Regions from separate parts of the Bradyrhizobium sp. 18BD genome, predicted to be linked through region 1. Evidence: predicted binding sites of a transcription regulator. Region 1 holds the regulator's gene; each other region holds the start of a gene.
The links. The regulator PhoB, encoded in region 1, activates phosphate uptake and scavenging genes when phosphate is short. The targets are predictions, from matches to a motif close to TGTCATNNANCTGTCAT.

Region 1 (4,210 bases):
CTCGCCCTGGATCGGCTCGATCAGGATGCCGGCGGTCTGCGGGCCGATCGCCTTCTTCACGGCCTCGATGTCACCGTGCGGGATCTGGTCGAAACCGTCCATCGGCGGACCAAAGCCTTCGAGATATTTTGCCGATCCCGTCGCGGCCAGCGTTGCCAGCGTGCGGCCATGGAAGGCGCCTTCGAAGGTGATGATGCGATAGCGCTCCGGATGTCCCTTGGAGAAGTGATGATGGCGGACCAGCTTGATCACGCCCTCCAGCGCTTCGGCGCCGGAATTGCAGAAGAACACGAAGTCCGCAAAGCTCTCGCTGCACAGGCGCGCGGCGAGCTTCTCGCCATCGGGGCTCTGGAACAGGTTCGACATATGCCAGAGCTTCGTCGCCTGCTCCTGCAAGGCCTTGACCAGCGCGGGATGGGCGTGGCCGAGCGCGTTCACCGCAACGCCGGAGGTAAAGTCGAGATAGCGGTCGCCGTTGGTCGCAATCAGCCAGCAGCCTTCGCCGCGCTCGAAACCGAGGTCGGCCCTGGCGAAAACGGGGAGCAAATGCGGCGCTGCGCTGTTAGTCATGACGATCACTTGATGTTGCGGACGGCGTGAGCGTGCATTGCGCAACGCACCATCAACCGGCCCGGAAAACGAAACGTGCCGCCTTTTAAGGGCGGCACGTGTCACTATCTTATGCCTGGTGATACCGGTGTCAATGCCGCCCGAAAGCCTCGCGAAACGCTGAATCCGTAGTCTTGCGGTGCCGAATTAGCGGGGTTTTTGCCACGGAACATGTGGAAGCGAGTCGGCGGACTCTTGCGCGTGAGTCACGCCATATTGTAGCGTTTGGCTTGTCAGATACGACATCTCGTGCAGTGTTTCTGATCCTCTAAGTCCTCATGTACCGGCGTAAACGTTCGGGCGTTCCAGCTGCGCCCGGCGAGCCTTAAGGGATTCTGACGGCACGGGTTTTTCGAGGCTTAGGCATTCGCCGCATGGCGCCAGGATGGCGGCCGTACGGCGAGGGAAAGGGTGCAATGACGGTTTTGACCTGGTCCGACGATCGCGTCGAGCAGCTTAAAAAGCTCTGGGAGGCCGGACTTTCGGCCAGCCAGATTGCGGCCGAGCTCGGCAACGTGACCCGTAATGCCGTGATCGGCAAGGTGCACAGGCTCGGCCTGTCCGGCCGCGCCAAGAGCCCCTCGTCGGCGGCTCCCCGGCCGCGCAAGGCGCGTCCCGCGCAGCATATGATGCGGGTGAGCCGGCCGATCGCGCGCGGCAACACCGCGCTGGCGCAGGCCTTCGAGGTCGAGGTCGAGGCCGAACCGGTCACCTACGACAACGTGGTGCCGATGAGCCAGCGGCTGTCGCTGCTGGAGCTGAACGAGGCGACCTGCCACTGGCCGGTCGGCGATCCCTCCAGCCCGGATTTCTTCTTCTGCGGCGGCAAGGCCCTTTCCGGCCTGCCCTATTGCGCCCAGCACTCGCGGGTGGCGTATCAGCCCGCGGCGGATCGCCGCCGCGCACCGGCCAAGCCCGGCACGCGCTGAGCACGGCTTCAGACGACATCGTCCCGGCACACGGCTGGGACGACGATCGAGACATAAAAAAGCGCGCCAGGTGGCGCGCTTTTTATTTGGCTTGCTTGCAGCCGTTTTTACGTTTGCTCAGCCCCCGTCTGCTCAGCCACTTTAAGGCTGCTCAGACTCTTTAAGTCTGCTCAGCCTTGGCGAAGCGATCGTCGAGCGCGTAGCCGGCGCCGCGGACGGTGCGGATCGGATCCTGCTCGCGGCCGAGATTGAGCAGCTTGCGCAGGCGGCCGATATGCACATCGACGGTGCGTTCGTCGATGTAGATGTCGCGGCCCCAGACGCTGTCGAGCAGCTGCTCGCGCGAGAACACGCGGCCGGGATGCTCCAGGAAGAACTCCAGCAGGCGATATTCGGTCGGGCCGAGATCGATCGGCCGGCCCGAACGTGCCACGCGGCGCTTGTCGCGATCGAGCTCGATGTCGCCATAGGCGAGCACCGTGGCGAGCCGCTCGGGGCTGGCACGCCGCAGCAGGCCCTTCACGCGGGCCAGCAGCTCCGGCACCGAGAACGGCTTGACGATGTAGTCGTCGGCACCGGTCGCAAGACCGCGCACCCGCTCGCTCTCCTCACCGCGCGCGGTGAGCATGATGATCGGGAGCTGCTTGGTCTCGGGCCGGGTGCGAAGCCGGCGGCACAGCTCGATGCCGGAGAGGCCCGGCAGCATCCAGTCGAGCACGATCAGATCGGGGATGTGCTCCTTGAGACGGGTGTCGGCATCGTCGCCGCGCATCACCGTCTCCACGTCATAGCCGTCGCCTTCGAGGTTGTAGCGAAGCAGCTCGGTGAGAGCTTCCTCGTCCTCAACCACCATAATGCGTGCGCCCATGGGGTCGTCGCTCCTTAGCTAATCAGGTATTCGGGACCGTCGTGGCGAAGGTCGTCATGTCGCCCTTCGGCCGCTTGTCGGTGATCGCCTGGCCCTCGATCATATAGAACACGGTCTCGGCGATGTTGGTGGCGTGGTCGCCGATGCGCTCGATGTTCTTGGCGCAGAACATCAGATGGATGCAGAACGAGATGTTGCGCGGATCCTCCATCATGTAGGTGAGGAGCTCGCGGAACAGCGAGGTGCAGATGGCGTCGACTTCCTCGTCGCCCTTCCACACCGCCATCGCCGCCGGCAGATCGTGCGCGGCATAGGCGTCCAGCACCGACTTGACCTGCTGCTGCACGAGGTCGGTCATGTGCTCCAGGCCGCGGAACAGCTTCAGCGGATGGAAGTCGGCATCGAGCGCGGCAACGCGCTTGCCCATGTTCTTGGCGAGGTCGCCGATCCGCTCGAGATCGGTCGCGACGCGCATGGCGCCGACGATCTCGCGAAGGTCGACGGCCATCGGCTGACGGCGCGCGATGGTGAGCACGGCGCGCTCCTCGATCTTTTTCTGCAGCGCGTCGATATCGGCGTCGGCGGTGACGACGCGCTGGCCGAGCGGGACGTCGCGGCGGATCAGCGCGTCGACGGAATCGACGATCAAGCGTTCGGCGATGCCGCCCATCTCGGCGACCAGGCGGGTGAGCTCCTGGAGGTCGGTGTCGAAGGCCTTTGCGGTATGTTCAGAACCCATGTTCCGTCTCCTCAGCCGAACCGGCCGGTGATGTAATCCTGCGTACGCCGGTCGGTCGGCGACGTGAAGATCTTGCTGGTGTCGTCGAACTCGATGAGCTCGCCGAGATACATGAAGGCGGTCTTGTCGGAGACACGCGCCGCCTGCTGCATGTTGTGGGTGACGATCGCGATCGTGTAGTTCTCGGACAGTTCCTGGATCAGCTCCTCGACCTTGGCGGTCGAGATCGGATCGAGCGCCGAGCAGGGCTCGTCGAACAGGATCACCTCGGGGCGCACCGCGACGGTGCGGGCGATGCAGAGGCGCTGCTGCTGGCCGCCGGAGAGCGACAGGCCGGAGGCGTTGAGCTTGTCCTTGACCTCGTTCCACAGCGCGCCGCCGCGCAGCGCCTTCTCGACGCGGTCGTCCATCTCCGACTTCGAGATCTTCTCATAGAGACGGATGCCGAAGGCGATGTTCTCGTAGATCGTCATCGGGAACGGCGTCGGCTTCTGGAACACCATGCCGACGCGGGCGCGCAGCAGATTGAGATCCAACTTGGGGTCGAGGATATTGGTCTGGTCGAGCATGAGCTGACCGGTGACGCGCTGGCCCGGATAGAGGTCGTACATCCGGTTGAAGATGCGCAGCAGGGTCGACTTCCCGCAGCCCGACGGGCCGATGAACGCCGTCACGCGGTTGGTGCCGAGCGACAGGTTGATGTTCTTCAGCGCATGGTGGTCGCCGTAATAGAAGTTGAGGTTGCGCACCGTCACCTTGGCGGGCGCTTCCGGCAACGGCTGCGAGCCGGGCTGAACGGGCGTACTCACGGAAACAGACATTTCGCTCATTTTGCAGTCCTCTCGGCGCTCAGGATGCGCGCGCCAATGTTCAGGGCAAGCACGGTCAACGTGATCAGCAGCGCGCCGCTCCAGGCGAGCTGCTTCCAATAGGCGTAGGGGCTCTGGACGAAGTTGTTGATGGTCACCGGCAGGTTGGCCATCGTCTTGTTCAGGCTGAGGCTGAAGAACTGGTTCGACAGCGCGGTGAACAGCAGCGGCGCGGTCTCGCCGGCGACGCGGGCGG
Region 2 (4,210 bases), on a different contig from region 1:
CAGCGCGGGCATCAGCACTTGAATTGGCATATCGACTCCAAAAGAAAGCTTGCGCGCGTTCAGCGGTAAACGTCGGTCCAGAGCTCGGCGGCTTCCGGCTCGGGATCATGCTGGGCGAAGTCGGCGGACGCGTTGACGATGTCGCGCACCTCGGCGTCGATCGCCTTGAGATCGGCCTCGCTCACCTTGGCGGCGAGCAGGCGGTTGCGCACCTGCTCGATCGGGTCCTGGTCGTGGCGGACCTTCTCGACCTCCTCGCGCGTGCGGTATTTCGCCGGGTCGGACATCGAGTGGCCGCGATAGCGGTAGGTCTGCATTTCCAGGATGAAGGGGCCCTTGCCGGCGCGGCACCAGGTCGCGGCCTCCTCGCCCGCAGCCTTGACGGCGCGAACGTCCATGCCGTCGACCTGCTTACCGGGGATGTTGAAGGACGCGCCGCGCTTGGAGAAATCCTGCTGCGCCGAGGCGCGCGAGACCGAAGTGCCCATGGCGTAACGGTTGTTCTCGATGACGTAGATCACCGGCAGCTTCCAGAGCTCCGCCATATTGAAGCTCTCATAGACCTGGCCCTGGTTGGCCGCGCCGTCGCCGAAATAGGTGACGCTGACATTGTCGTTACCACGATAGTGGTTGGCGAACGCCAGACCCGTACCGAGCGAGACCTGCGCACCGACGATGCCGTGGCCGCCGTAGAAGTGCTTCTCCTTGCTGAACATGTGCATGGAGCCGCCCTTGCCCTTGGAATAACCGCCGCGGCGGCCCGTGAGCTCGGCCATGACGCCGTTGGCATCCATGCCGGTGGCCAGCATATGACCGTGATCGCGATAGCCGGTGATGACCTGATCGCCCTCCTTGAGGGCCATCTGCATGCCGACCACCACGGCCTCCTGGCCGATATAGAGATGGCAGAAGCCGCCGATCGCACCCATGCCGTAGAGCTGGCCGGCCTTTTCCTCGAACCGCCGGATCAGGAGCATCTCGCGGAGCGCCTTAAACTCCTCCTCCTTGGTGAATTCCGGGGGCGAGCCGCCGTCGGTCTTGTGCTGTACAGCGCCTGCGGCGGCTTTCTTGGGTGCGGCCATGGGAATTCCGGGTCAGAGAAAACTTCAGCCCTCTCTAACCCAAGTCAAACGCCCTTGGAAAGCACCGCGGCGACATGGCACGACTTTCATTATGCCGCACTGCAACGTGATGGAAACTTTGCAAAACCTTTAGGCTTGATCAGGCAACTTTAGCTCACCCGCCAGCAGAGCTGGCGCGTGCCGCCGCGGAATGAAATTCGGACACGTTGAGCGACGGGTCCAAGCCCCTGCGAGTGTCCGAATCGCCGTGCCGGCTACCAGCCCAGCTCGCGCAAATACGCTGCGCGGGCGGCAACGCCGGTATGCGTGAAGTCGCTGAAGACCCCATCGACGCCAAGCCGGAAAAATTTGAGATATTCAAGGCTAGGATCGCCGCGATAGTCGGCAGCGAGATATTTCTTCTCGTTCCGGAACGTGAAGACATGCACGAACAGGCCGAGCTTGTGCGCGTCGGTGACGAGGCTGGTCGCATCCTGGGTCGAGGCCTCCGGCGTCGATCCCTTGTAGGGCGTGCCGTCGGCATTGCTGTCCTTCCACGGCGCGATCTTGAGCGGAACGATATAGGCCTTCCACGGACCGATGCCGTCGGCATAGGTCTTGATCTCGGCAAGGCCCTCCGGGGTCAGCATCGCATCGTAGAGGCGCGCATCGCCCGCCACCGTCCAGTCGAACGGACGCGAACTCGTGATGTTGTTGAGGAGGACCTTGCCGGTTTTGAAATCGATGCCGTTGCCGTCGATCAACTGGACCTGCCGCGTCTGGAGCCCATGGCTGCGCATATATTTCAGGCTGCCGGGCTCGAAGCTCTGGACCAGGATGGGCGCATCCTTGGTGTTGAGGCCGTTATCCCCAATGATCTTGATCAGGGCATCCTCGAGCGGGCGGCTGCCGGGCGCGCCGCAGCCATTGGCGATGGCCTGGGCGTTGTTCCAGGTCGGGTTCTTGGTCTCGGGATAGACGAGGATGGAACGGCCGGTCTCCTTGCTCCTGGCCTTGGCGATGTCGATGACGTCCTGGAAGCTGATGATCGGGAGCTTGCCGTTAAAGACTTTCGGCCGCTCGTTGGCCGCGTCATAGGTGGTGCCGCCGATCAACGTCTTCAGCTCGGCCATGGTGAAATCGGTGATCGACCAGTCGTTGGTGTGATCCTCGCCGTCCACGATCAATGACTTCAGCACCGATTTCGGATCGGAGGGATCGGTGAGATCGGTCAGATAATCGGCAGGCGCGCTGGGCGAAGCCGGCGCCTTGACACGCACGCCGGGCACGGTGCGCTTGCGCGCAGCCACGGATGCATTGGTCTTCGCCACCTCGGCGACATTGGTGTTGTCGCTCAGCCAGGGGTTATGGCGCACGACCAGGACGCAGTCCTTGGTCAGGTGCAGATCCTCTTCGAACGCGTCGGTCCCGACGGCGGCCGCAAGATCATACGAGGCTTCGGTCTCCTCCGGCACCAGTCCCGGCAGGCCACGATGTCCGAGGACGAGCGGCGCCTTGCCATCGACGGTCAGGAAGGGTTTTGCGCCTGACGGCGCGGCAGCGGTCTGCGCGAAGGCCATCGACAGCGGAAGCACCACTGCGCCGAGCAGCATCGCTCCGACATACATTGTCCGTCGTGAACGCATGTTCCGCATCGCCAAGCCTCCGTCTTTGCCTGGCATCGCCTCGAACGCCAGCAGCGCCGAACCCGGATGGGTGCGGCGCTGCCGTCTTGTCCGAAGACTCTGACAGATGGATGACGATGGAACGGGCGCTCTCTCCTGCCCGATCACATCTTCGATCAGAAGAAGCCGAGCTTCTTCGGGCTGTAGCTGACCAAGAGGTTTTTGGTCTGCTGGTAGTGATCGAGCATCATCTTGTGGGTCTCGCGGCCGACGCCGGACTGCTTGTAGCCGCCGAACGCCGCATGCGCGGGATAGGCGTGGTAGCAGTTGGTCCAGACCCGGCCGGCCTGGATGGCCCGGCCGAAGCGGTAGCAGCGGTTGGCATCGCGGCTCCAGACACCGGCACCAAGGCCGTAGAGCGTGTCGTTGGCAATCGCGAGCGCTTCGTCGTCGGTCTTGAACGTCGTGACCGAGACGACGGGGCCAAAGATCTCCTCCTGGAAGATCCGCATCTTGTTGTGGCCCTCGAACACGGTCGGCTGGACGTAGAAGCCGCCCGAGAGATCGCCGGCGAGCTCGGCGCGTCCGCCGCCCGCGAGCACCTTGGCGCCCTCCTGCTTGCCGATATCGATATAGGAGAGGATTTTCGCGAGCTGCTCGCCGGAAGCCTGCGCGCCGATCATGGTGTCGGCCACGCGCGGATCGCCCTGCTTGATGGCGGCGACGCGCTTGAGCGCCCGCTCCATGAAGCGGTCGTAGATGCCGGCATGGACCAGCGCCCGGCTTGGACAGGTGCAGACCTCGCCCTGGTTCAGCGCGAACATGACGAAGCCCTCGATCGCCTTGTCGAAGAAATCGTCGTCCTCGGCGGTGACGTCGCTGAAGAAGATGTTCGGCGATTTGCCGCCGAGCTCCAGCGTGACAGGAATGAGGTTCTGGCTGGCATATTGCATGATCAGCCGGCCCGTCGAGGTCTCGCCGGTGAAGGCGATCTTGGCGATGCGCGGGCTGGAGGCGAGCGGCTTGCCGGCCTCGAGGCCAAAGCCGTTGATGATGTTGAGGACGCCGGGCGGAAGCAAGTCGCCGATGATCTCGGCCCAGACCATGATCGAGGCTGGGGTCTGCTCGGCCGGCTTGAGCACGACGCAATTGCCGGCCGCCAGCGCGGGGGCGAGCTTCCAGCACGCCATCAGCAGCGGGAAGTTCCAGGGGATGATCTGGCCGACCACGCCAAGCGGCTCGTGGAAATGATAGGCGATGGTGTCGTGGTCGATCTCGCCGATCGAGCCTTCCTGCGCGCGCACGACGCCGGCGAAATAGCGGAAGTGATCGATCGCGAGCGGCAGGTCGGCGGCGCGGGTCTCGCGGATCGGCTTGCCATTATCCCAGGTCTCGGCAACCGCAAGGCGCTCGAGATTCTCCTCCATGCGGTCGGCGATCCGGTTCAGGATCGCGGCACGCTCGGCGACGCTGGTGCGTCCCCACGCGCCCTTGGCGGCATGCGCCGCGTCGAGGGCCGCCTGG
Region 3 (4,210 bases), on a different contig from region 1:
GATCTGGCCGCCGGGAATGTCCTTGAAGGTCGCGGACACCCGCCGCTGCACGCGCATCGCGCCAGTGTTGACCGGCTCGCTCGTGCCGAAGCGCGGCAGCGTGGCACGGAAGGCGCGGACCAGGAAGATCGCCTCGATCAAATCGCCGCGCGCCTGCTTGATCGCCAGCGCCGCGAGCTCGCGGTCATAGAGCGAACCTTCGCTCATGACGCGGTCGACGGCGAGCCCAAGTTGCTCCGAGATCTGATCGAGGGTGACTTCCGCAACGCTCTGGTCGCCGCGCCGCGCATTGGCGAGCAGACGATGGGCGTTCTCGATGGCGCGTTCGCCGCCTTTGACTGCGACATACATGCTTCAGCTTCCCTTGCTCACGACGCGCGTGGTGCGGGGGATCGCGACCACGGCATCATCGGCGACCAGCACCACGTCGATGCCGCGCGGAAACAGCGCCTCGTTCACGCGCAGGCGCTCGAACAGGTCGAACGGCTTGATCGAGGCATGCAGCGTCGCAACGCCATCGATGCCGGGGCCGCGCAGCTCGAAGCTACGCCCTGCGTCCAGGCTCTCGACCTGAATGATCACCGTGGTCGAACGATCCGGATATTCGTTGGTGCCGAGCGCGAAACGCTCCAGCACCGGCAGCAGGGCGCCATCGCTGATCAGCGCGAAGGCCGCGATCGCGGAATCCTGCACGACCGGCGCGCCGGTGTGGAACTTGAGCCATTTCACCACGTCGGTGCTTTCGGCCAATCTCGCGTCGAGCCAGAGCGGCGTGTCGTGGTCGAATAGCGTCAGCGCGATCGCGGCGGTGCCGCGCATCATCGTATCAGCCGTTCCCGCCATCGGCACGATGCGCTGGACCGAGCCCGGTCGCGCCATCGCGTCCATGACGGAGCGAAAGGTCGATTGCGCCGACAGCACCTTGTCGGCGAACCCCGGCGGCAGTTCCGCAATCGTGGTCATGATCTCACCCCTCACCGCGCACCATGGTGTAGAAATCAACCTTCGTCGCCGCAGTCTCGGCCGCCGCCTGCTCGCGCTCGGCCAGAAGCTGCTCGCGCAACGGCGCGATCACGTCCCGCTCGACGGCCGCGCCAAAATCCCGTGACTGAACCAGCGCATCGCACAGCGCGATCAGCCGCGCCTTCTCACCATCGCGCCCGAGCGTGTAGCCGAAGCCGACCTCGCCGCTCGCGAGCCGCACCGCGGCGCGCGACACCGTCGCCTCGCCGAGATTGAAGGGCGCACCGTCGCCGCCGACCCGGCCGCGCAGCATGACGAGGCCGTTCTCCGGCGCGCGCAGATCCTGATGGGGTGGAAGCGCGAAGTTGCGGAGGCGAGCGGCGATCTCGCCCGCCTCCGCATGCGCCAGCACGGCCATTACGGCCTGGCGCTGGGCTTGCTGGTTGTTGTGCTGGGTCACCAAATCCACCGAGCTTTTGACAGAACTTGCCGAATTCAAGTTGTCTATGATACTAGACAACTTGATACGCAAGCGCCATGACTGTTTCGTGACAAAGGTGTGATTTCTGGAGTAGGTTGCCCGCGACATGAGCATGCAGGACACCGCCTCCTCGGGCGTCGCGCTGTGGCGCCTCGTTGCCGACGGTATCGAGCGCGGCATTGCCGACGGCCGCTTTGCGGCCGGCGATAAATTGCCGGGCGAGATGGAGATCGCCGAAACCTACCGGGTGAACCGCCATACGGTGCGGCGCGCGCTGGCGGCGCTTGCCGAGCGCGGCATCGTGCGCGCCGAGCGCGGTAGCGGAACCTATGTCGAGGCACAGAAGCTCGCCTATCCCCTGCGATCGCGCACACGCTTCTCCGAGATCGTCGGCGCCGACGGCCGCGAGCCGCATGGCCGCATGCTCGAGGCATCGGCAGATGTCGCGACCCGCGAGCTGGCACGGGAACTGGGTTTGAAGACAGGCGCACCGCTGGTGCGGATTGAGGCGATCAGGCTTGCTGATCGCACGCCGATCTGCGTCTCCACCACCTGGCTGTCAGCGGAACTGTTTCCGGGCGCCGGCAAGGTGTTCGCCGCAACGCGCTCGATGACGAAGCTGCTCGAACATTACGGCGTGCGCGACTATCGCCGCGGCGCCACAAGGATCACCGCCGGCATCGTCGATGCGACCGATGCCGCGCGACTCGATCTTCCGCTGGGACGGCCGATCCTGGTGGTCGATGCGACGGACCATGATGTCGACGGCAAGCCGCTGGTGACGAAGCATTCGCGGTTTGCGGCAGAGCGAGTGGAGTTTTTGGTGGAGTCGTAGGGTGGGCTGCCTCTTCCCCCTCGCCCCGTTCTTACGGGGAGAGGGTCGGGGTGAGGGGCTGCTTCCGCGATCACGGTGAGAGACGGCCTCGCGGAGAGTTCCCCTCACCCGCCGCGCTTCGCGCGTCGGCCTCTCCCCGCAAGCGGGGCGAGGCGAAGAACTCAGGCCACAGCCCGCCTGCCAATAATCGCAAATCGCAGCTTGCCCGAGATGAAATCGATCGCGGCAACCGCAACCAGGATCATCAGGATCAGGAACGACACTTTCTGCCATTCCAGCACGCGGATCTGCTCGGCGAGCTGGAGGCCGATGCCGCCGGCACCGACGATGCCGATGATGGTGGCCGAGCGAGTGTTGGATTCGATGAAATAGAGTACCTGGCCCGCGATCACGGGCAGCACCTGAGGCAACAGGCCGAAGCGGATCTCGTGCAGCGGGCTGCCGCCGGAGGCGCGAATGCCTTCGACCTGCTTCTGGTCGGCGCCCTCGATCGCCTCCGAGAACAGCTTTCCGAACGCGCCGAAATCCGACACCGCGATGGCGAGCACGCCCGCGAACGGGCCAAGCCCGACCACGTTGATCCAGACCAGCGCCCAGATCAGCGTGTCGACGCCGCGGATCGAGTCCAGGAAGCGTCGCACGGGAAAGCGCAGGATCTGCGAGGGGATGACGTTGCGCGCGGCGAGCAGGCTGACCGGCAGCGCGAACACCGCCGCCAGCGTCGTGCCAAGCAGCGCGATCGACAGCGTCTCGCCCAGCGCCTTCAGATAGACCGGCAGCGAAGAGCCGGGATCCGGCGGGATCATCATCACACTGATCCAGCCGAGCTGGCTGAGGCCTGCGAAGAAACGCGACGGCGAGAAGTCGAGATCGACGAGGCCATAGACCAGGATCGCGAAGGCCGCGACGATCATCGCCGGCATCGCCAGCCGCGACGAGGCCGGCCGGTCGAACACGCCGGGGTAACGCGCACGCATCTGCGCGGTGTCGACCTCCTGCGGCGTCACGTCCGCGCCTCCTTGCCGAACAGGCGACCGCGCAGCCAGCCGGTGGTGATGTCGATGATGAAGACGGTGATGATGATGGTGAGCAGGATCGCGCTGACGTCGGAGTAGTAGAATTTGCGGATGGCGACGACCAGCTCCTGGCCGATGCCGCCGGCGCCGACAAAGCCCATCACCGAGGCTTCGCGGACGTTAATCTCGAAGCGCAGCAGCGCGTAACTGGCATAACCCGCCGTGACTTGCGGCAGAATCGCAAAGCGCATGCAGGAGAGCCAGCTTGCACCGGTCGAACGGATACCCTCGACCGGCTTCATGTCGGCGTTCTCGACGATCTCCGAGAACAGCTTTCCGAGCGCGCCGGTAGAGTGGATGGCAATGGCCAGCACGCCTGCCATCGGGCCGAGCCCGAAGGCGATGACGAAGACCAGCGCAAAGACGATGCCCGGCACGGTGCGCGCGAATTCGAGCAGGCGCCGCACCACGAAGCGCACCCATGGTGACGGCGACGTATTCTCAGCGGCGAAGAAGTTCAGGCCAAACGCGAAGGTCGCGCCGATCAGCGTGCCGACATAGGAGATCAGCAGCGTCTCGCCCAGCATCCTCAGCCATTTTTTCCAGCCCCAGAGCCATTCGCCGACATCGGTCCAGACCCGCTGGCCGCTGTCGAGCGTGAGGATGCGGTCGAAATAGCTGACGAAGTTGCCGAAATAGGTGAACAGCGTGCGGAGATTCACTTCGGCGCCGATGCCGGCGAGGACCAGCGCGGCGGCAAACACCACGAATCCCAGCAGCAGGCGCAGCCGCTTGCGCGCGACCACCTGGCGATAGGCGGCGTTCAACGCGGCCAGTTGCTGCTCGGGGAGGATCGAAACCGCGACGGTCATCTGGTCAGGACAAGTGGCCGGTCAAAGAGAAAGAGCCGGGTCC

Region 2: the regulator PhoB is predicted to act here: its motif matches at 2,807-2,823, upstream of RAD16_RS37340 (glycerophosphodiester phosphodiesterase family protein).
Region 3: the regulator PhoB is predicted to act here: its motif matches at 1,501-1,517, upstream of phnF (phosphonate metabolism transcriptional regulator PhnF).

What each region holds. Positions count from the first base shown of each region.
Region 1 is NZ_JAVAYL010000007.1:102,670-106,879, forward strand. It holds gene RAD16_RS14895 (acetylornithine transaminase) at 1-570, opposite strand, end outside; gene RAD16_RS14900 (GcrA family cell cycle regulator) at 1,026-1,538, shown strand; gene phoB (phosphate regulon transcriptional regulator PhoB) at 1,699-2,406, opposite strand; gene phoU (phosphate signaling complex protein PhoU) at 2,429-3,145, opposite strand; gene pstB (phosphate ABC transporter ATP-binding protein PstB) at 3,157-3,975, opposite strand; gene pstA (phosphate ABC transporter permease PstA) at 3,972-4,210, opposite strand, start outside.
Region 2 is NZ_JAVAYL010000030.1:78,020-82,229, reverse strand. It holds gene RAD16_RS37350 (pyruvate dehydrogenase complex E1 component subunit beta) at 1-30, opposite strand, end outside; gene pdhA (pyruvate dehydrogenase (acetyl-transferring) E1 component subunit alpha) at 60-1,082, opposite strand; gene RAD16_RS37340 (glycerophosphodiester phosphodiesterase family protein) at 1,337-2,707, opposite strand; gene adh (aldehyde dehydrogenase) at 2,863-4,210, opposite strand, start outside.
Region 3 is NZ_JAVAYL010000001.1:452,456-456,665, reverse strand. It holds gene RAD16_RS02170 (carbon-phosphorus lyase complex subunit PhnI) at 1-351, opposite strand, end outside; gene phnH (phosphonate C-P lyase system protein PhnH) at 355-963, opposite strand; gene phnG (phosphonate C-P lyase system protein PhnG) at 968-1,432, opposite strand; gene phnF (phosphonate metabolism transcriptional regulator PhnF) at 1,551-2,279, shown strand; gene phnE (phosphonate ABC transporter, permease protein PhnE) at 2,441-3,256, opposite strand; gene phnE (phosphonate ABC transporter, permease protein PhnE) at 3,283-4,167, opposite strand.